2 regions of the Paenibacillus thailandensis genome follow, and region 1 is predicted to be linked to the other one. Evidence: riboswitches for the same ligand, from Rfam matches in the RefSeq annotation. Region 1 holds a riboswitch; the other holds the start of a gene.
What was found. A riboswitch is a leader RNA that binds a small molecule or an ion and turns the genes downstream of it on or off. The one in region 1 is predicted to bind cyclic di-GMP.
Positions count from the first base shown of each region.

Region 2: it holds a riboswitch for cyclic di-GMP, as region 1 does, so the genes downstream of both, ACFSW5_RS19475 (hypothetical protein) here and ACFSW5_RS03760 (hypothetical protein) in region 1, are expected to answer to the same signal.

Region 1 covers NZ_JBHUMY010000003.1:40,649-52,472, reverse strand. Annotated here, with positions in the region: gene asd (aspartate-semialdehyde dehydrogenase) at 1-1,069, shown strand, start outside; gene ACFSW5_RS03765 (hypothetical protein) at 1,164-1,439, opposite strand; gene ACFSW5_RS03760 (hypothetical protein) at 1,420-2,163, opposite strand; cyclic di-GMP riboswitch class I at 2,335-2,426, opposite strand; gene ACFSW5_RS03755 (LamG-like jellyroll fold domain-containing protein) at 2,827-5,370, shown strand; gene ACFSW5_RS03750 (MBL fold metallo-hydrolase) at 5,591-6,466, shown strand; gene ACFSW5_RS03745 (stalk domain-containing protein) at 6,572-8,521, opposite strand; gene ACFSW5_RS03740 (aminoglycoside phosphotransferase family protein) at 8,726-9,718, shown strand; gene ACFSW5_RS03735 (N-acetylmuramoyl-L-alanine amidase) at 9,878-11,344, shown strand; gene ACFSW5_RS03730 (ROK family protein) at 11,500-11,824, shown strand, end outside.
Region 2 covers NZ_JBHUMY010000028.1:2,429-14,252, reverse strand. Annotated here, with positions in the region: gene ACFSW5_RS19495 (hypothetical protein) at 1-407, opposite strand, end outside; gene ACFSW5_RS19490 (dynamin family protein) at 397-2,532, opposite strand; gene ACFSW5_RS19485 (hypothetical protein) at 2,516-3,634, opposite strand; gene ACFSW5_RS19480 (dynamin family protein) at 3,612-5,264, opposite strand; gene ACFSW5_RS19475 (hypothetical protein) at 5,429-6,034, opposite strand; cyclic di-GMP riboswitch class I at 6,121-6,203, opposite strand; gene ACFSW5_RS19470 (hypothetical protein) at 6,427-6,549, opposite strand; gene ACFSW5_RS19465 (transposase) at 6,758-7,117, opposite strand; gene ACFSW5_RS19460 (DUF2357 domain-containing protein) at 7,206-8,699, opposite strand; gene ACFSW5_RS19455 (McrB family protein) at 8,674-10,935, opposite strand; gene ACFSW5_RS19450 (PD-(D/E)XK nuclease family protein) at 10,975-11,824, opposite strand, start outside.

The DNA of each region.
Region 1 (11,824 bases):
GGTTGGTATCGTTGGCGGAACGGGAATGGTAGGTCAGCGTTTCGTCGAGCTGTTGAATGGGCATCCTTGGTTTCAAGTAACGGCTATCGCGGCGAGCGCCGGCTCCGCGGGCAAAACGTACGAGGAAGCGGTGCAGGGCAGATGGAAGCTGTCCGGTCCGATTCCGGAAGACGTGAAGCCGATCGTCGTGCAGGACGCCTCGAAAGTGGAGGAATTTGCGGGCCAGGTCGATTTCGTGTTTTGCGCGGTCGACATGAAGAAGAACGAAATTCAGGCGCTGGAGGAGGCTTACGCCAAAACGGGCACGCCCGTCATCTCCAACAATTCGGCTCACCGCTGGACGCCGGACGTTCCGATGGTCATCCCGGAAATCAACCCGGGCCATATCGAGGTTATCGAGGCGCAGCGCAAACGGCTTGGCACCGCAACCGGGTTCATTGCCGTGAAGCCGAACTGCTCGATCCAAAGCTATGTGCCGGCGCTTAACGCGCTTCTCGATTTCAAACCGACCAAGGTGGTCGCTTCGACGTATCAGGCGATTTCCGGAGCCGGCAAAAACTTTACCGACTGGCCGGAAATGCTGGACAACGTTATCCCGTACATCGGCGGGGAAGAGGAAAAAAGCGAGCAGGAGCCGCTCCGCATCTGGGGCAGCGTCGTAAACGGCGAAATCGTGAAAGCGAGCGCGCCGCTCATTACGACGCAATGTATCCGCGTTCCGGTAACGGACGGACATTTGGCGACGGTATTTGCGTCGTTCGAGAACAAGCCGTCGAAGGACGAAATTTTGGATCGTTGGCGGAGCTTCAAGGGCCGTCCTCAGGAGCTGGGCCTTCCAAGCGCTCCGAAGCAGTTCATCACCTATTTTGAAGAAGAAAACAGACCGCAGACGAAGCTCGACCGCGATATCGAACGCGGCATGGGCGTGTCGGTCGGCAGGCTGCGCGAGGACTCGATTTACGATTATAAATTTGTAGGATTGTCTCATAACACGCTTCGCGGCGCGGCAGGGGGCGCCGTCCTGATCGCCGAGCTGCTGAAAGCGGAAGGCTACATTAAAGCCAAATAAGGATATCAGGATCGCTATAGCACTTTATTGATTGCGGCCGGCCAGAGCTTTACGTTAAGCTCTGGCCGGCTTTGACTTGGCAGGTGTTAATGCATTATTCCCTTTCAACGATACGAAGCAAATCCGCGGCAATTTCTTTTTGCGACTCAGGAATCGTATTCGCCCATTCATGGAGCGCCAACCGTACACTGGTCTCAGTCATCGTCTGCGTATCCATGATGGATTTAAGCTTCGGCGGCAGAGCAATACCTTCTTGTTGACTGATGTCAGCCGCCATCCCGACGACGGTGGCAAGCTCGCAAGGGCGATGGTCGGCTATGCTGCATTCCGCTGTCAAGCCATACACGGTCTCATTGTCTAGTTGACTCATATGATTTTCCTCCCCAAGCTTTAAGTACATCCCGGCGAAAGCTTGAATTCAGTTCCGCCGCTTCCTTCTGCGCGAGTTGCAATGTCTCCTGGTCCGGATTCACGTTGACTTTCCGCGAGATTTCGGCAAAACGGACGCTTACGAATTCAAGATCATCCGGTGTGGTGATGCCGTTCACAAGCTGATGCCGAGCCTCGCGAATTTCCGGAAGCACCTGTTTTATTTCGTCGCGCGTCTTCGGATCCAGAAGCAGCAGTTTTTCCGGCGCGAAACGAATCCGTTCCAAGCCATTCACCAGTTCCTCAGAACGTTCAAGCCGCATCTGTACTTCGGGATGCTCTATACCGTCCACCCTGGCGAAACGGATCGCTTCTTTAAGCGATGCAGCAATCGCCGTCAATTCCGGCACACGTTCGGCCAGCTTTTGTTGCAAGGAGGAAATAGCCTCTGCATACTTGGCTAATACTTCCCGGTCTTTATCCGGTGTTGCAGCCAGCTTCTCCGGCGTCAAATCGTACTCCATCAGTGCGGAGATCTCTTCACGCGCCGTCTCGGCATCCCCCTCCTTGAGCGCTGCGGAAACCGACGACAAGTGCGCTCTGGTACATGGGATACAACCGACCGATACATGCATGTCCGGCGCATATTGACTGTAAGGCGCCGCCCCATTTTCCATTACTGCAGATCCCGAAATAGAGGTATCGTTCTGTTTGAAGTTACTCATCAGTATCCTCCTTTAAATTTAAGTTCAACCACAAAAAGCTCGAAAACTTGTTTTTTGAGTAACAGTGTTTAATTAATAAGGTAATCTTTGACTTATTCAATATAAAAAAGCAGCACAAAAAACCTCCCATCTGGAATCATTAGTATGAATAGACGGAGGTATCCCGTCGTATTCGGTAACTGGCTGGCATAGCGAGCGGTACATTCGCCTTAGCCCCTGTAGCTTTGCGTCCCCGTTTTTCAACGGGTTTGCCATTATCGTACGACCATATATATTTGTCGTATAATGTAAACTTACAAGATTTTTCCTCGATTTTATATAGGACTTTGGTTTTATTTCTCATTAAATAATAGTTAATTAGAAATAGTTAATTCATTTAAAAGCATTCGAAGAGGCAATTTTACCATAGTCCTTAGACTTAAACGATTTGAACAAAAACGGAGCAACAGGTTCTTGTCAAAAGCGGGAGCGTATAGTAATATTAATTTGTTAATGAATTAATTAATGATGTTGTTATCTTATCCATAAGGATAACGGAGAAACGGGGGGGATGCCCCGCGAAACGGTCTCGCCGCCACAGGCCGGCAGCAGCTTTTCGCGAAAGTGTAAGCGCTTTTTTGTTGTAAGAGGTTTTTATCACGAGATGGGAGGAGTATGGACGAAATGATTAAGAGCTTCGGCAGCAAGCTTGCGTCATTATCATTAATGATTATGTTAACTATTCCAACGACGGCGATGGGGGGAGGAGCGATGAGCTATAACAGCGAAAAGCCGCAAGAGGACGCTGGCGATACGGAGCCCGTATTCCAAAACGTATCGGTTCACGACCCTTCCATTGTGAAGGACGGCGATACGTATTATGTGTTCGGCACGCATATCGAGGCGGCCAAGTCCAACGACTTGATGAGCTGGACGGTGTTCACGAACGGCTACACGACGCCGGGCAACGCGATTTACGGCGATCTGTCCAAAAACTTGGCCGCTTCGTTCGCATGGGCGGGCGAAAACGATTCGGACAGCAAAGGCGGCTTCGCCGTATGGGCGCCGGACGTTTTTTACAACCCGGACTATATCAATGAAGACGGCACCCAAGGCGCGTACATGATTTATTATTCGACGTCTTCGACCTATATTAGGTCCGCAATCGGTTACGCCGTATCGCAAAACATCGAAGGGCCTTATACGTACGTCGATACGATTATTTATTCGGGATTTACCGAAGAGGAAGCCTACGACGCGAACAGCAAGGTAAACAAAAAGTGGACGAACACCAATCTTTCGTCGCTGATCGATTCGGGCGCGCTGCAGGGCGAAAACGGCGATTGGTTTAACGAAGACGGAAGCTATAACAACAAGATGTATCCCAACGCCATCGACCCGATGATTCTGACGGACAAAAACGGCAAGCTGTGGCTCACGTACGGCTCCTGGTCCGGCGGCATTTTCCTGCTTGAACTCGACCCCGCAACGGGCAAAGCGGTTTACCCCGGCGCCGATTCGACGACGGCGGACGGCCGCATGGTGGACCGTTATTTCGGAACGAAAATTGCGGGCGGCTACTTTAAATCGGGCGAAGGCCCTTATCTCGTTTACAACAAAGAGACCGACTATTACCACCTGTTCGATACGTATGGCTGGCTTGGCGCGGACGGCGGCTACAACATGAGAACGTTCCGTTCGAAAAACCCGGACGGCCCTTACGTGGACGCTGCCGGCAACGCCGCGGTTCTGCCCGGCGACGTCGATCATGCGGCTTACGGCAACAAGTTGATGGGCAATTTCCTGTTCAAACGCGAAGTGGGCGATCCGGGAACCGGTATCGGATTCGGTTACAAGTCCCCGGGGCACAACTCCGTGTATACCGATCCGGAGACGGGCAAAATGTTCGTGGTGTTCCATACGCGTTTCCCGCAAAGAGGCGAGACGCACGAGCTGCGCATCCATCAATTGTTTATGAACAAGGACGGCTGGCCAGTCGCGGCTCCATACCGCTATACGGGCGAGTCGCTGGAGAAAGTCGATAGGCAGGATATCGTCGGCGAATACAAGTTTATCAATCATGGAAAAGCGATTTCCGGCGATCTGATCGAATCGTCCTATATCAAACTTGAGCAAAACAACAAAATTAGCGGCGATGTGACCGGCACCTGGAAAAAAACCGGCCATAACGAAGCCGAGCTGACGATCGACGGTCAAGTTTACAGCGGCGTATTCGTGCGCGGCTGGGATCCTATGGCGGAGCAATACGTCATGACGTTTACGGCCATGTCGGAGCAAGGGGTTGCGGTTTGGGGAAGCAGGCAGGAAGATAAAACTGATCAGCAAATCGCGGACGATATTATCGCCGATCTGGAGCTTGAAAATACGGATGCGGTAATTGCCGATTTGAGCTTGCCGACCGAAGGCGCCCGTCACGCGTCCATTGTATGGACTTCCTCCAATCCGGACGTCGTGGCCGAGACGGGAGCCGTCAACCGGCCGGAATCCGGATCGGACAATGCGACCGTTACGTTGACGGCAACCGTGACGAAAGGATCCGTCTCCGCTTCCAAAAGCTTTACGGTGACGGTGCTTCCTTATGTCAATGCGGAGCTGACGGCAAAGTATTCGTTTGAAGGCAATCTGGACGAGTCGACCGGAAGTCTGGAGGCTGGCAAAGTAACGGGCGACCGGATCGACAACACGGGCGGCACGATTACGTATGCCGAAGGCGCAAACGGCGGCCAAGCCGCCGTGTTCGACGGAGCTTCCGGCATTCGACTGCCGGACGGCTTGATCGCAAGCAACGACTATTCGGTATCGCTGTGGGTGAAGCCGGAGCAGCTGACGACGTATACGGCGACCTTCTTCGGCGCCAGGGACGCGAACAACTGGGTGAGCCTTGTGCCTAAAGGCTCCGTAGGTGACAATACAATGGTATGGTCCGGCAGCGAAAGCTGGTATGACGGAACGACCGGGCTGACAATCGCCGCGGGCGAATGGACGCATCTGGCGTTCTCCGTCAGCAACGGCACGCTGAAAGTTTACGTAAACGGCGAGCAGAAGTTTACGGGTTCGAATTTCCGCGATATTTTCACGACGGACAGCGGCGCCTTCAGCTTGGGCGTAAACTGGTGGGACGCGCCGTTTAAGGGCGCATTGGACGAGCTGCAAGTTTTTGAAGGCGAGCTGACTCCGGCACAGATTGCCGAGCTGTCGAACCGGTAGCCGTCAATCGGCGAAGGAGCCGGGAATGATTCGAAACGACTTTGTCTTCCGTGAGGAAGGCAAAGTCGTTTCTGTTTGTATTCGGCCGCCGTTCAACCTAAGCGGCCAGCGGAACGCGAATTCTCTTGGAAAAAGGAAAGAAAAGGACTACAATCGGTTAACGAAGGAGCTTATTAGAAGGAGCATATTAGAAGTAGCTTCTATGAAGGGTGGAGAGAGGATGACGGAAACGTCTTGGGCAGGATGGAATCCGGAACGTTTGGCGGCGGAAATCGAGGAGACGGCCGTACCGTACGGCATGGTTGCGGTATGGTGGCTCGGCCAAGGCAGCTTTGTGCTGAAGGGCGGAACTTCTATTCTTTATATCGATCCGTTTGCGATGGGGGAGGATGAACTCAAAAGCCGGCACGGGTTAAAGAGAAGCTACCCCCCGCTTCTTGAGCCGGAGCATATCCGCCATGCGGATTATTGCCTAATTACTCACGAGCATATCGATCATCTTGATCCCGCAGCAATCGCCGCCATGGCGAAGCAGAAGCGGGAGACGATTTATATGTCGCCGCGCTGCTGCATCGATGTTCTTGTTGAGCTCGGCGTCCCGGCGAATCGGATAACCGCTGCCGACGTCCGCAAGCCGCATGTGGACCAAAACCGGAAATTGGCCGTGCAGCCCGTTCCGGCCGCGCACGAGGAACTGGAGCCGGACGAACATGGCTACCATCGGTATGTAGGTTATGTGATTCGTTTTAACGGCGTTCATATTTACCATGCCGGCGATACGCTTGTTTACGGCGGTCTTCCCGAGAGGCTGAAGCAGGAAAATATCGATTTGGCGTTTGTTCCGATCAACGGCCGGGACGTCTTCCGGACCGATCGGGGCATCGTCGGCAACATGAACTACCGCGAAGCGGCCGAGCTGGCTCATCTGGCGAACTTCCGGACAACCGTGCCGATGCATTACGATATGTTTCCCGGCAATACGGAGCATCCCGGTTACTTCGTCGACTACGTATACGATCGTTACCCGCATCTGCCGGTCGCAGTTCTGGCGAGAGGACGGCGGTTTCTTTATGCAAGCGACGAGGCGCTTCGATGAGAAATAGGGAGTACAAAGAACGGGCTGCAGGCTCCGCCGATTATCGGCAGGCCGTGCAGCCCGTCTGTCGTCTTCATCCTCGAAGGATTTCGATCAAGTTTATATTCAGTCGATTCGTTCCGGCATCGGCTCGAAAATAAGGTTCAGCGGCAGATTGCTTCCGGACGCCGGAGTAAATACGATCGTTACCGTTTCCTCCGTATTGCCGGTGCGGTACAGGACCCCAACCTCCGTCGAGCTGTTTACGACGGAATTGTTGGTGGTATAGACCACTTCGCCGTTTACCAGGAACGTTCCGCCGTAATGGCCGCCGCGAGGATTAAGCCCGATCAGCGTATTCGGCTGCACCCGCTCCAGCGTAATATAGTAGTTTACGCCGTAGTTCCCGCCGTTTGTTTTCTTTTCTCCGGTCGTTGCGTCGACGCCGGTCAGATAAGGGTCGAAGTTATTGTCGGCCAAAGCCATGCGCGAAGCGGTGTCGCCGATCGGCTCCGAAATCGTAATATGCTTGTCGGCGTTCAGGAACGTACCGCGGTCATGCTTCATATCCCAAGGCAGGACGGATAGGTTCGGAAGCTCGGTCAATACGTCTTTGCCTTTGTCCAGAACGACAACCGTAAATTTGATCGGAGCGGTCGTTTTCACGTCCGCTTGAGCGGTAATGACTTTTCCCCTCTGCAGCGTAGCGGCGCTGATCTCGTTCAAAATGACCTTGCTTTCGCCGGCTTTGATGGCGATCTCCTTGTTTTGCGGCTCACCGGACAAATAACGGGCAACCGAGGATTTGCCGGTAGCCGATACGTAGGTGGACGGGCCGCCGATGCCTACGTTGCCGATCGTGACGCTTGCGTCGGTCGCATTTTCGTTGGTGGCGACAACGTAAATATTGACCGGATTCGCCCGCAGGTTCATGTTATGAAGCAGGAAACGGACGTTGCCGCCGGCCGTCTCTTCATAATAGATGCCTTCTTCGACGATCGATTCCGGAGAGTTGGCGCGAATGAGCGTATTGGGCACGCCGCTGGTTGACGTATACGAAAGAAGCGGAAGCTGCAGCACGCTTGTGGAATCGATCTCGAATTTTTCGCCGATGTCGGTGAAGAGCAGATTGAAGTCCAGGGCATTGTACATCAACTCGTCTTCGATCGTTATCGTTTTGGAATATTCCGTGGTCAAGCCTTGCTTATCCGTAACTTTCAGCGTAACGGTCTGTTCGCCGGGCGTAAAGAAGCCTTTTTGGTTGTTGACCCACTCCGTTTTTGCGATGCCGTAATCGTCGGTGCTTTCGTCCTCGTACACGACCGGCTCGCCCATCTTGTAGCTGTCCTTGTCGGTCGTGAAACGGGCGACAGGAGGTTCGTTCGCTTTCAGCACGGTTACCGAAACCGAATACGTATCGCTCCAGACGCCGTTTGCGTCCTGGACGGTACGGGAAACGGTATAAACGCCGGGTTCGTCGAATACGGTTTGTTTATTGGTCCATTGTTCGTCAACGATTTCCGTATCCGATTCGCTAAGATCCGTATAAATAACCTCCGTCTGGCCGGCATAAATTTCCGCCGGGCCGACCGAGAATTTCGCGGAAGGCTTGACGGACCAGCTTAATTTGATTTGCTTTCCTTCCGCCGCCATCGTAATTTGGAACGGCGCGACCAGCGAACGGAGCGGTACCATCAGCGTTCCGTCCCATACGTACGGCGTTCCCGTCCCGTTTACGCTCGTTCCGTTAACGATGTAGGCGCTGCTGCCGGCAGCATACCGGACTTCCGTCGTTGTATTCGTAAGGACGTATTGCTTGGCGGCCGAGTCGTATTTCAATTGAAGCGACAGCCTGTCGGAGACGGAGCGAAGCGCGACGTACGTCACGCCGTCTTTGACGACGGCAGGCTTCGCCGATGTATACGCGCTTCCGTTATGGAGCAGCTGATTCGAGTCTTTTGTAATGACAAGCTGCTCTTTTCCGTTTGTTTCGCCGGCAGCTTGCGCAGGAGAACCGATTGTGACCGCCAATACAAGGATTGCGATTAATGAGGCCAAAGACAGTTTCTTCATCATACTTCGAGATTGTTCCTTTCTGCTACTAGAGTCATAATTAATAGATACCGGTAATATAGACGTGGAAAATCAAAGAAAGTTGTACGCTCTCGAAAAAAATTGGATAAAGAAGATTTTTTGAGGCAAGTAGATGTTGAGCTTCGCGGAAAAATGTTTTACTTTGAAATATAGAAAGGAATTATGCCGCGGGGAGGGAACGCTCGCATGGAACGGCCGGCCGAAGGATGGGATAAACGGATTTGCGGGAGAGAGCTGCTGTATCGAGGATTAAACGGCAGGAATGTCGAACGGGTCTGGCTCGCCTCCGGAGAAAGCTTTATTTTGAAGCCGCTTCCGGCGGACGACTCTATCAATCGCGAAGCATGGGTATACGAGCATGTGCTGCCCATGTTTCCTCCCGTATTTCCCAGACTGGCAGCTTCGTCGTCCGTTTCCGGCATGCCAGGCCGAGGCTGGCTGCTGTTCGAGGACATGGGCGAGCTGAACCATTCGTTCAGCGAAGAGACCGCCGTATTGCTGGCGGCTGCCGTCGCCGAATGGCATTCGCTGCCCGTCTCGCGCTGGGCGGACGCGCCGCTAAGCGGCCCGAAGCCCGGCATCGAAGCGATGGCCGCCGAGCTGATGGAGGACGGACGAAAGCCGTCCCCGGACGGCTCGGCGGGAGGCCCGGGCGAGCGGGATGCGGCGGAGGTTATCCGGGCTCTCGCGCGGCGTCTGAACCTGCATGAAATTGAGGTCGAATCGGTGCTGAAGCTGTGGGAACAAGAGAAGCCGTCCCCGGAGACGGTTATGTGCCACGGAGACCTGCATCTGGGCAACTACGCGGTGAAGGATGGACGGTTGATCGTATTGGATTGGGAGCACGCTCATCCGAATTATCCGTATTGGGACTTGTATCATCTCATCGATTTGTCCCATCCCGTATTTCCAAAGACGGTCACGGCTTCCGTACGGGAGCGCGTGCTCGACGTTTACGTCGAACGGCGGGGCCTCCGCGGGTTTCCTTCCGACCCGGGTACATTCAAACGGGGATACGCTCTTTTTGCGTCGATCTTCTCGTTATGGATGCTGAGGCTGATTGCGGCCGATCTTGAAAGCGGCGGCGATGTTCCGTGGACGCCCGATCAATTGAAAAGGCAAAGGACGGAGACGGAGGCCGCTTTGGAGGCTTGTCTATCGATGTTGAATTTGCGTTAGGAAGGAATCGACAGGAGAAGCAACATTTTGCAAGATTTAGCGTCTGTTTAATAGAAACAGCGACGTATGATTACCCATGTACGCCTAGCCCGTCACGCGGCGCCATTCCCGCAGGCGAGCGGTTTGTACGGATAAAAAAGAATATGGTTGAGGTGCAGGATGAAGAAGCTGATGCTGGCGTTGCTTGTCGTAACGATGCTGTTGTCTTTGTTCCCCGGAATCGGACTGGCCGGGCCGTCCGCGGTCGTTCCGAAATTGTATTTGAACGGGGAACAGTTGAAATCCGAAGTAGAACCGCAGATGATTAAAGGGATGTATACCGTCGTTCCGATCCGAATCGTTTCGGAGAGCATCGGCTACGAGGTCGAGTGGAACCAAGCTTCAAAACTAGTGACGATACATAACGGCAATGACGAAATTATTCTTCAAATCGACGATTCAAGCGCATTGGTCAACCAATCGCCGGTTCAGATGGATGTCCCGGCGATCGTTCAGAACGGCGTAACGCTCATCCCTCTTCGCTTTGTCGGGGAACAGCTTGGCCTTAAGGTCGAATGGGACCAGCAAACGAAGTCGGTCTATTTGACGCAGGAAGTGCAAGATAACCCCGCGGAACCGGAAGAAGAACAGACGGAGGAACCGGATAAACCGGAGCAGACGGAGGATTCCGGTTCCGGCACTTCTTCCGCCGGCGGTACGGTGACATCGGTAGCCGTTGACGACGAAGGCGCCATCGTCCTCGCTTATAGGGGAGAGGTCGAGCCGGACAAGCCGTTTAAGCTCGACAACCCGCAGCGTATCGTCCTCGATCTTCCGGATGCGGATTTTGCGCCGGAGCTGCTTGACGCGCCGGACAAAGCGCTTTCCCTTCCGGATCATCCTTACGCCGGGCAAGTCCGTTACTCGCTGTTTGCGAACGATCCCCCCGCCGTCAGGCTCGTGTTCGATCTGACGGCGGATGCGGGAATCAAGCTGGAGAACGGGGACGGCCAGTTGCGGATCGTGCTGACCGATCCCGCTCAATCCGAAGCATGGGAGCCGGATCCGGACGATAACGAGCCCGAACAGCAGCCTGTCGTACCGGACAAGCCGTATACGGTTGTCATCGATGCCGGCCACGGCGGTGAAGATCCCGGAGCCAAAGGAGTGAACGGCAAATGGGAAAGCGAGCTTAACTTAAGCCTTTCTTTGAAAGTAAAAGAGCTGCTTGACCAAGAACCGTATATTACGCCTTTATTAAGCAGGCCGGAGGACAAATATGTGACGCTGCCCGGCAGGGTGGCGTTCGCGGAGCAAAACGGCGCCGATTTGTTCGTTTCCATCCACGGGAACAGCGACCCGAAAGGGACGGCAACCGGCACGGAAACGTATTATACGCGGGACGACAGCCGAGCGTTTGCCGAAGCCGTGCACAAGGAATTGGCCGCCGCTACCGGACTGAAGGACAGAGGCGTCAGGAAGCAAAGCTTGCATGTCACGAGAGAAACGACAATGCCGGCGATTTTGCTGGAAACCGGCTTCCTCAGCAATCCGTCCGACGTGGAAGTGTTGTTCGACGAAGAGGCTCAATATCGGATGGCAGAGGCGATCGTTGCCGGCATTAAGCACTATTTGAATCTTCCATGATGCAAAAGGCACGGATGCGAAAGCCTGCGGCTTCGTTATCCGTGCCTTTTTAAAGCGCTTTTGTCCCCAATTAAAACCCGGATGTGGTACACTTTTACACGGGATTGTCTTTTATTCCAGCAATATTCGATATTAATCAAAACGGGGTGCTGCTATTGTTTATCGGCGCAATTGAAGCTGGCGGAACAAAAATCGTATGCGGAATCGGGAAGGAAGACGGACAAATCGTCGACCGGGTCTCTTTTCCGACGGAAAACCCGGACGTCACCATTCCTCGTATCGTCGAGTATTTCCGAGACAAATCGATCGAGGCGATCGGAGTAGGGACGTTTGGACCGATCAATTTGGATAAGAACAGCCCGCAATACGGCTTTATTACGACGACGCCCAAGCCGGGCTGGTCTAACTTTGATTTTTTGGGAACGCTGAAAACGTTTTTTGACCTGCCGTTCGGCTGGGATACCGACGTTAACGCGGCCG
Region 2 (11,824 bases), on a different contig from region 1:
ACCCTGGGGCGATATTGCGGCGCATTTTTATATTCAAAATGCCCCCTCTGTGCCGAGGCGCCGGTATAAACGGGACCGCTCCGCGGCGGCTCCGTTGCGCGCTCAGGCTCCGCCGCACGCGGCGGCTGACATACGCAGGTGTTCACTTCCTGCTTCGGCAGCATTCTCCGGAAGCGTTCGTACAACGCGCCGCCCTCTTCGCGGCCAAATTGCTGCTCCAGCTGCTCTCTGACCTCATAGCTGATCTCGTCGACCACACCCTGAATGTATCGGTTCACATCCGCCGCCTCATCCTCGAAAATGACCGAATAAGACGAGACCGGCCGATCTTTGAACTGTCCTTCGAAATAACGGTAAAAGTCCGCCAGGTAGGCACGGATATTGCTTTTATACGCGTCAAACTGCATGCTCCAGTACCTCCTCTTCGGCTTCCAGACTCTCCATCTGGCTCGCGATTGCCGCAAGCTTATCCTCGCACTCTTTAATGCGTCGGCGATTGCCTTCCATCACCTGCTCCAACGAGGTTTCCTTGCCCAAAAGCTCATGGTTCATAGACTCGATCATCCGGGTGCGCCAAGCCTGATAAGATTGAATACGCTCCTGAACCTTCTGCTGGAATGCATTGATTACCTTCCGCAAATTATCGGATACGGTTTTCGCGATCAGATTCGCTTCCTTGCGGAACTCCTCCGCCGCTTCATTAGTGAGCTTTCTCACCATTTCCGTAATGTCCCTACGGAACGCCGAATCGTCGAAAACGCGCTCCTGCTCCTGGGCTCCGACCCAAGACTTGATCCAGTTCCACAGCCCGGGCTTGTCTACGTAGTCCACGTGCCTTGACGCCGTCTTATCGATGTCCTTCTTAAGCTTGTCCGACAAACTCACCAAGGTTCGGGAAAACTCGTTTTCTAGGTTTTTCTCAAGCTGCTTGATGAGGAGCTCGACGTTAAAAAACGAATTCGTGTCCAGCTGATTGTCCTTCAGGTCCAGCTTCTGCTGATAGCCCTGCTGAACGGCGTTTTCGAAATATTCGAAGTAATTGCCTAGCTTCATTCCGGTCTGGGCGATTTTTCCGCTGATGGCATCGAACGAGCTTTTGATCAGCTGCTTTTTGGCGACAGCGATTCGATCGTTCATGCGGTCCGCGACTTCCCCGACGATGGTTTTGGCGTTATGTTCCGTCAAATATCCTTTGCGGCCGTCCCAGAACCTGCCGATATCGTAGCTGAGCTCGTCGATCAGCCTCGGCACGAACGTGTCGCGCACCTCTCGCGTGACCGCCTCCAAACCGCCGCCGCCGGCGGTGCCGCCGATCAGCTCCTCGCGTATGGTCCGCTCCACATTTTTCGACAGCTCCGCGTTCAGATCCCCGATAAACTTTTTAAGCTCCTCCAGCCTTTGGATATAAATCTCCCGGTCCTGCTTAAGCACATTTTCGACGAGCTGGATTTCTTCCATCCGGTCGGAAATTTGTCTTTCGTATATACCCTGAATGCACTGAATGACGTCCTCGATTAAAAAATTGTTCTTCTGCTCCAAATATTCCGCCAGCGCCGCCTCCACCTCCGAAAAGCGGCTCAATTCAAAGATCGTTTGGATTTGCTCCGCCCCGAGCTGACGCCCGGATATCAGGAAGCCTTCCTCGTCGCGGTACCGGATATTTTGATCGCGCTGCAACGTAGAAAGCTCAATTTCATTTTGGAAGTACATTCGGGACACCAGTGCAAAATACGAGGAGACCTCATAAATTTGCGGATGGGGCAGCAGAGGCTGGAGCACCTCGAGCAGGTCCGACTTCGCATCCTCCAGTTGCTTTGGACTAAACTGGTCGATCTTATTGAGAATAAAAAAGATATGCCGGCCATCTTTCTCCAGATTGCTGTTCTTTGCATCCTCCACCCGCTGGTTGATGACCTCCTGAAAGTGCTTCTCCCCCACACTGTCCGGCTCAATCAGAAACAATACGGCATTCACCGTAGGCAAAATTCTCTGCGTGATCGCTTCATGCTCCTCGTGACGCGCGAACAATCCCGGAGTGTCCACGATCTCGACCCCGCCTTTGCATAAAGGAAGATTCCAATATACATCGACGTTTTGAATCGTATCCTCCACCCGTTCGATAATTTCTTCCCCGTCCTCCCCACGGTTTACGGCCGTCTTCCTCTTCAGCAGCATACGCAGCTCTTCGGGGGCGAGAGTCTCCCCCTCGGAAGGCAGTACCTCTACGTGCCCATCCATATAATGAATTTCAATACGGGGATTCTCGGCATACTTCAGCGTCGTGATAGTAGCCGTTTCGGCGCGAACGTCCATGGACAATAGGTCCGTACCGATCAATCCGTTAATAAAGGTAGATTTGCCTGCGGAGAAGGGCGCCACGAGAGCGATCCGGAACGTTTCCTCCTCCAGCTTGGACATGCTTTCGAGAAGTCCGGACTCCTCAAGCGCCTCTCGTCCCAGCTTAACGTCTTCCATGGTCTCCCGCGCCAATTTAAGCGATTGTTCTTTTCTGATTTTAAATTGCTGCAGCATGAGCAAGCCTCCCGTTCGTAATATAAGAAATGAGTTCGTCGATACCGCTTTCCCTGAAGAGCGCTTTGTTCCAATCGGCGACGTAAGCTTTATTTCGCGGAAACCCGTAGCTGTCCGTGATCACAATAAAGGGGTCTCGGGCAAGTTCGGCCGCCGTTTTGGCCCCCGCCGCCAGCGAGTCCATCCATTCCAAATAGCTGCTGCTTACCGGAAACACTCGAATTTGGGGAAAACGCTTGGCCGCATCCTGTACGAGCTCCGCCATTTCCCATACATTGCGCTCGTTTCCTCCGTCTATTAATAAGACCGGACTTGGGCAGTCCGTCGTGAACCCATCCAGGGCGGAATCCCATTCATCATATCTCGTGTAGATAAGAATATGATCTTCCTTGGTGACGTACCGGCTAAGCTTGTCTGGCTCTCGCACCTCGTGAAACACGATGTCCGATGAGTGGCGGTTCATGCGTTCAATCCACCCCGTATCCGTCCGGCATACGTACACATGGTGCTTGCCGGGGGCTCTTCGAGCGGTAACCTCCGGAGCCTGCAGGAACTGCTGCGTCACCCGCTCGAGCAGCTTGACAACCTGGGAATAGCCGAGAAGCCGTTCCTTTTGGCCGCTTTCCACGAGCTGACTAGCCGAGAGAAATGCCTGCTGCGCTTCGTCCCATAAAGCAAAGCCGGTATCCGCGAGCTGGGTCCCAGCTTGAAGTGCGTCCCGATATACCGCAAACGCCCGTAGGGACGCCCACATCCATTGCGGCTGGTTGTACAGCTTGCCCAGCTCCGCGGAGAGCTCTCTTTGCACCGACTCCGCATCATCGGGCGATAGCCGATCGGAATCGTTCAGCACAAAGAGCATGCTTTCCGGATTGGCCCCGGCCTCATGCTGCCTCTTAACGTGACGCAGCAGATGAGCGCTAGGCGTTCGTGAGGCGTTCAGGAGATATATGGAGGCGAACTCCTCGGAGTGATTGACTTCGTCCTCCAGCCCGCATATACGAACCGAGGAGAATTGCCCCCACAGCTGCATATGCGCATTGATTACGTGCTGTATTTCATCCCGATAACGTACGGTATCATAGAATATGATTAAGTTCATCCTGCCTTCTCCGTTCCAGCATATGTTTTGTCTTGCTGCGTATGTATCGTTCCAGCCTGGTCAGACCGCTGAAATCCAGCATTGCGGGCAGATGCTCCTTCGTTAACGTACGGCCGGAGTAGATCTGCTCTCCTATTTGTGCATATATGTATTGATCCTTTTGCAGCTGCTCCAGCGGGACAACGCCCTTCTGAGCCAGTCTCGCCATCAGCGCCAAATAACCGGATACGGTAAATATCGGCACACTCTGCAGCCTGTCGGGAAGTGATGCTCGCAAATCTTCGGTCAGCTTCTCCGCATCATCCGGGTACAAATCCATCTTTCCGATCACAAAGAGGCACCGACTCTCCCTGCCTTGGCTGTACTTATAGATCTTCTCGCCGTAATGGGAGTGTCCAACTTTTTTCGGATCGATCAGGAACAGAATCACGTCGAGCTCAGGGATCACCTGATCCGTGATTTTGTCATGATGTGCGTGTCTCCCGAACAGGCCCGGTGTATCCACCCACTCGATATGCTCATTCAGCTCGCTCATCGGGAGAGCGGCATGAACCCGGTCGATACCGTCGCCATGCTCGCGAACGCTGGTATGCTCATGCAAAAACTGCCTCATCGGTTCCAATGAATCGAATACCCGCGCGACAGATGACTGGTTTTGCTCCAGCATTAAGGTGTAGCGATGACCCCGTGTGATGTGAGTAATATTGGCGGTCTCAGCCCGAATATCGTCCTTCAGCAGCGAAAATCCCAAGAAAGCATTTAATAGCGTGGACTTGCCGTAGGAGAATGGACTAACCACCCCTACCTTCAGCTTCCCACCCTTTTTCTGCAAAAAAATCTTCATCAAGCCTTGCCGATAGCTTTCGTCGATTTCAGCGGCATTCGCGACGGCTTGCTGCAGCCCTATGATAAGAAACTCCCTCTGCTCGAACGATAACGTGTCATAAGCTCGAATCGTTTCATAAACCAAAGATGCCAGCGGGTGCCCCTCCGGCAGCCGAGCGCTCAGACGCTCCGCCGACTCTTGAGCAAATAAATCATGCCGGCGAAAGAGCGTATCGAGGCGCTCCTCCGGCAGTTTTCCCTTCAAGCGGTTCAGACGCTCCGCCGTCAGAGCCTTAAAGCTTGTCACCTCCGCCTTAAATCGTGACAGCGCTTCGTCCCAGCTTCGATTGGACCATACTTTGAGCAGCTTCACGCTGCTTGTCCCCTGCGGCAGCCTCTCCGCAAGCATCTCCAGAATGCGGGCGAACAGTCCTGAATGCTTCACATACGGCGAGAACAAAGCCTTCATAGGAGTGAGACGTCCTTCCTCCCCGTGAGAGACAAATATAGCCTCCGCTGACTCGTAGGACTCGTAAATAAATAAACCCAATTCACCGTCGCCCAAGGCGATATGCTCATCATTAGCTTGCATCAGCAGCTCCAGGTAGGTGATCAGCCTAATGTTCAGCTCTATTTCCTGGGCCAGCTCCTTGAACAACACGCCGTACTCCCGAATAAGAGTCATCGGCAGCACGAAAAACCGCACCTCGCTGTTCGCCGTATTAGCCGCCGCCCAGACAAGGAATTCGGAGATCACCCTTCTGCGAAGCCGTCCGGACAATCCGGCAAGCAATACGCTATCCAACCTCCCGCAGGGCCGGTTCGGCCATATTCGAGAAGCTGCCTTGGCCTCCGCCCCGAACAAGAAAGAATCGTTTATATTAGTAAACACCGCGTGAGGCACAACCGCTTCGCTGTTTCCGCATACAAACCTGACAGAGCCGGTTGAAAGAATCGTATAAGAGAATTTCATGAGGCGCCCATCCATTTCACAACGGCGTAACACAAACCTGCAGTAACCAAAACCGCAATAGCAGCAGTACCTGCTACAAATCTGCTCATCCGTTTTAATTCAACCGCCAGCGAATGATTTATCCCTTTCCTGGCATTCTCCATGGTATGCACCATATTTTGCTCGATCCGGTAAATTTGATCGCTCATCAGACTGATTTTTCGTTCCGTCATCTTCTCCTGCTGTAAGGATACTTGATCTAATCTATCTGTCAGGCTGGCCGCATTGGACTTTATGATTTGCTCCAGCTGGCTATGATTAGCCGAAGCCATAGTTCGGACATGTATAAGCTCACGGAGGATGCTGTCCTTTAGTTCGAGCAAACGATCTTCGATCAGAACTTGCAGCTCATCGAGCTTTTCTGCAACCAATTGGTGCTTCGTCTCTCCTTGAGCTTCCAGCTCTTTACGGTGCTCGAGCATCATATTCAATATATTTTCGGCATCGGAGCAAAGCCGCAGCTTGAGCTCGTCCAGCCATGCCGCTTGTTTGGCCAAATACTCGCCCGTACTCGCCAAATAATCTATCATCGTTTCCTTTTCATCTTCGCGCTGCGGAAACATTTGCTATCACATCCCGTCCCATGGTGCAAAGAAGCCCTTAGAAAAAAATTCTAAGGGCGGCGTTCGTTGTATATATGCAACGTTATAGCTGCAGCTCGGCCATCATAGTTACCACCTTAGACCCGTAGCTTTGCGTCCTCATCTTTCGACAAGTTTGCACATGATTTCCTCTATTAGCACTACCAAAATAGGTACAATCTACTAATAATAATTATAGGAATTACCGTTTAATCTGTCAATGCATAAGTCGATCTGTCGAATGCCCGTCGATTTCAAAACCGCTTATCAGGTTGGGATGGCAGCTTTTGCAGTCTATAGTTGCTCACACAGCAGTATGAGTTATGATAGATCGTTACATCTACACCAATCTTTTAATAACTCCATAAGCTCCTTCAACCCAACAATATTTCCTTCTTCATCTGGAAATAGCTGCAGAAAATAACCGCTCCCAGTTTCTCGAATTGAGGCTTGTACCGGATCACCGGGATATACACAAACGACATCATGAACAGCATTACGCTTATACCGCCTTGTCGGCAAAGCAGTCGATCCAAGAGCAAAAAGAGCGACCGAAATGAAGAAAACAAAATACATCTGACTGAAAAACGAAGTGAATCTGAAGGCGGAACTAAAGGAACCGCTGTACCGCCTGAAGGATACCAATCTGTTAACCGGGCGTGCCTACCGGTTAAAGCTGGCTTTGCAGCTTAATCCATTTGTCGGCTATTTCAATTTTGTCCGATAAGCTGGGTTCTGCATTTTTAGCAAATCACGAAGAACAGCAACCTCCAGATCTTTTTCGCCTAAGAGCTCCTTCAGTTGTTTGTTCTCGCCCTCAAGCGAACGAAATTCCTGAGGCGATGGCGTATTAGCCGCAACCGCTTTAGACGAAGAATCGGTTGTTTTCCAATCTGTGTGTTCCGATTGCTCTATCCAATGGTACAGCATCTTGGGATTTATGTCATGTCGGCGCGCTACTTGCACAGCATTCCCGACCTCTTTCGCTTCTTGAATCACGTGCTGTTTGAACTCGATCGTAAATCGTCTCCGTTGAATAAAAAATCCCCTCCACTGGTTCTTCATCTAGCTTACTATGTTAAGTAACCTAGACTCAAATCCAATTTCGGGGCTTAAGAGTTCGTACACTTCCCCGGTCATTTCATTCTCCCAGTTATATTTCCATTGCCATTACTATCTCAGCTAATTTGTCCTCCAGCTCTTGGCCATTTCCGCCTGGCTTTAAACAATAAGCCCCCATCTGATACCGCTGGCGATACTCATCTCCGAATAGGTGCGAATTTTCCTCCCCAGGTGCCGGCGTGATGATATATACCTCTTCCACCACCCTGCTCCCGTCCGCTTTGCTCACGATCCCATCCCGATACTTGTGCATCTCGCCGAGTGCCAACGGAAGATTATGGTCAAGCCGGTATTTGGGGTCAAAAATAGTTAGCTTCCCCTCTGATTCGAGAACAATATCGGGCTTCATCCCATGCGTGTACGTGACGAAATCCTGGGTAGCGCTTGTAAACCACCGCTGGTACGCAAGCGTCGCTCCGCCAACAAGCTTAACTCGACTCTCTTTCTTCTCGGACAAATTCAATACAAGACCGTCCTGCTCCAGGGAAAACAGCCCGGCAGGATCCAGCAGCACTTCCTTTTCCCGGAGAATCTTTACCATCCGCATGAAGACCCAGATTTCATATAGATGATACGTATCCTTCAGCGGAATCGAGTGTTTGAGGCCGATCGAATACTCCTTAAACTGATAAAGCTGATGAAACCAAGAAAACCAATTGCGATAGATCGGATGCTTGCGAAACGCTTGAGAAACCACAACCGGACCGACATAAGGCTGTATGTGATGCAAGAAGGAAGACCGAAGCCAATAGTGGATACGGTCAAGATAATGCTCTGCTTTCAATCGTATGGCATCAACAGCTGCAGCTTGATATTCACGCAGAAGACGCTGTAATTCATGCAGCTGTCGAAGCAGAACTTGATTCTCATATACGTTGAAGGTATCTTCCCGTACACCGGACCAAATAAGCTCCGGAACAGGAATCTCCGAACTCATGCCATTACCTGAATGACGTTCCGACCAAGCGAGCAGAGCCGGCGTTACATGCTTCACATTTTCTCTGCGAATCCATTGATCCGTTGTTCTTAGCCTGCGAAGCGGCTCCGTTTGAATTTCTTTGAACGTTCGCTGCAAACGATAAAATGTCCGATCGATATAATCCCACTGGGCCATGGATATTTTCCGCACAAAACCGCTGTTATTAAACTTCGATTGTACACCGCAATGCTGAAAACAAGCCGCGGCTTCTGTAAGAATATCCGAAATCATCTGCCCAAAATCGTCTTCGGTTAACTTCCGCTTATCCGAATACAAATAGGTTTCTACGGTTACACGCTTTACCTGCTCGATGGTGAATTCCAGCATGCCAGACTGAAAAGGCGCCGGCCACTCGCCTTCCCAGCCGTAATCCGTAGAGACCATTGGCAATGGCATACCATTCAATAGGAATCGGAATGGAGCATGGTATGTCGTTCTCCATCGATACGTTTTGGCCTCTTCGAAACGCATTTTCTCGATGGGAGTCCATATCCCCGTATCCGGGCACAAAAACTCAAGACTATCTCCAGAACTGGGCTGCACCATATCGATCCAGTTCTCCCTTCATACGCTGAAGATGATGAAGCGACTCCGAACCGTCACCAAACACTGCCCTCGTCCAATCTATTAAATCGCTTAGCAGGGAATCAATCCGTTCATCTCCGCGAATCTTAGGCAGTACTTTCTCAGCGATAACCCGATCTACCGCCTCCTTCTTTTCCATCCGGATATCCGGATCAAGCTCAACATTGGCGTAAAGTTTACGGAGCATCTCATTCATCGTTCTATACCCGAAATGAAGGTCATATCGTCTTAATTTACGATGGAGCTCCTGTAGCAGCTCCCATTCCTCCTGTAAGGCAGTTTTATACTTGGACTCTGCCTGAACCCAGAACTGATCCAGATCGACATCCGACAATGTCATGACGAAGGCTCTGTCCAACACTTTATCCGAGATGCTGTGCGTCGTCTCATCCACGTTGATCGTGCCTATTACATAGAGGTTGTGAGGGATATGTAGCTCCTGCGGAACATCTGTAATATGGCTTTCCGTATGCAGACGAATCGGCTGTCTCGATTCAATGGCACTTAAGTAGTCACTCAGATAGTATTCGACGCGGGCCAGATTCATCTCGTCCAGCACAATGAACATCGGTTTTCCTTCCTGGATGGCTTGAAGCACGGCGTTCAGGAATGGCGTCCGAACATATCTTTTTTCCAAAGCGCTGTAATAACCGAATAAAGACGTAGAATCGGTCCAATCCGGCCGAACCGGAATGACTTTCAAATACGGATTCATCGCGTCGTACGTTTTGCCGTATACCGCGTTTGCATAGAGCAAGCAAAGTCTTGTTTTCCCCGTACCGGATATCCCGTTCAGGATGACAAAATGTTTGTCTTCCAGGCTCGTCAGGTTCAAATGGAAATCCCGAACAATAGCGTCCGGATATGTGAAGGGACTCTCGCGTACATTGGATAAGATGGCGCTCAGGTTAAAATCGTGCTGAAAACCCTCTTCCATTTCATCCTCTTCCTCAGCATGAGGTTCATGATCCTGAATGAATGGCTCTGGTGGATCTTTGGGAAGATGGATCATTCCTGTACAATCTGCGAATAGTGCAACAGCTGTGATCAACCTGCTCTTCACATTTTCGATTGGCTCCGTAAACAGCAGCTTCTCATTATCCCAAGCACCAACAATAAACGAATTCCCATCAAGCTGAAACCCGTGCTTCACTAATTCTTCAAGTGATTTCGTTTGATATTCTTTGTTATGACTAGATGAGTATTGATCTTTACCTCGGAACTTAAAGCTTTTCGTTATCGCCCACTGAATAAGTCCATTTCCATGTAAGTTGCGAAGATTATAGAAGAGATGCCCATATCCGTTGACAAACACGCCGATCGCTTCATTGGGTTCCCGCAAGTAGTTTTCTAACATCCCATCCGTTACCAATTGGCCTTTATCATAGATCCCGAATTTTTGCCGGCGTTGGTTAGGTTTGATTTGATTCACTTGATCGAACTTAACAACATATTCTTTGCCATGGAGAGTGAGCTTGATATCCTCAGCATGAGAATTGAACTGTTCCAATATCGTTAAAGATAGTGCATGGTTAGCAGCCTCATTACGTATAAATTTTCTTATTGGTTCAAGCAAATTCCAAGTGTCCCATATCACATCAACTAGTTCATCCATTGGCGGGATCTGATCAAAATCAATTAATGTCCCAAAATAAATCCATGGACGCCGCTTCTCATTTGCACATTTTTGGACATAGGGAATCAAGTCTGATTTGTTTATCATCACTTCGTCTTTATCGCTAACATAAATACTTACACGATCCGAAAGTGAATCTAGGATCTCGCTAAGTTCATCTACGTTTCGCTGAGTCCGCACTGCCTCCCAGAAAGGATAGAAATTGCTGGACAATATAATTTTCAACTTTCGATCTGCTCCGTTTAACGATAGCATTAAAGCGGAGTACTCGGATTGAAAGAAGCTTTTGTCCATGAATTCAACAAATGCTTTTTTGCCAATATCAGAATTCTGTTTGCTTGCCGCATATTTCGGATTCCTGGCATCATGCATCGTTGTACGAAGCGTAGCTTCGTATGTGTGCACATGGTAATCGAGCAATTCCGGGGCGGCATTCGCATATTTGTTTTTGAACTGGTCCATAAGTTGACGAAGCACGGGTTGGACTTCATCCAGCACACGTTGACAACGCAGTGATGTTTCGGGAATATTCAAAGCTTCTTCAATTTGGGTAATGTTCATGGTTGCCTCCAGGTCTTTCTGCTTTTCTATTGCGAGCAGTTATTTCCAGTGCAAGTCCGGATGATTAATCTTGATCTCTTGAAGCTCATTTAATTTATCAAGGAAGAACTTTTGAATTTCGTAAATGTGATCCTCATGATGAAGAAAATCGACTAGCCTACGGCCACAAGTAATCCCTTGCCATTCTGCGTCAGTGTTTAGATTGAAAGTTTCCCAGCTCGAATGTGCAGCAATAAAGTTCTGTAAGGCAGCTACTACTTTAGAAACGTCTGAGCAGCGTCGTGGACAGAATTCGTAAACAACGGAAACAATGGGGTAATCGTCATCTGTTAAATAAAAACCTACAGCCACCTCTGTGGCTCGCCCCTCCTGCTCGCTAGCTTTAACGTACCGTCTCATATACTTCAACTGGGTATAACGGTTATTTTGCTGAAGCGCCTTTCCGAAATATTTTGCCATTATTCCGTCTACTACTCCATCCATGCACTCGTCCATCATTCGTTGTAGCCGATTCATGTTTTGAATAGCATATACGTCAACTGGTGTGAACTGCCGATTATCTTCCAATCCGATCTCCCCCATATAATCCAAAACTTTGGACGCATAGCTATTCTTCGAATCCAACTGCTTAATCCACTTGAAAATGTGAAACCACCGCAACTGCCTGAAAACTATGTTTTTGTGATTCGCTAATACGAGCGAAGCATCCTTTTCATCAGAATATTGGGTTAAATAAAACAGATAACATTTTGTTCCTTGACTAGTGAGTACGCTGAGGTGATCCTCGTATCTAGAGAGCTGATCCGTTCCTTCCTGAGAGCCTAGCTTGCTTTCGATGAACAATACATATGGTTTCTGTCCTTCATAAAATCGTATCACCATATCCGGG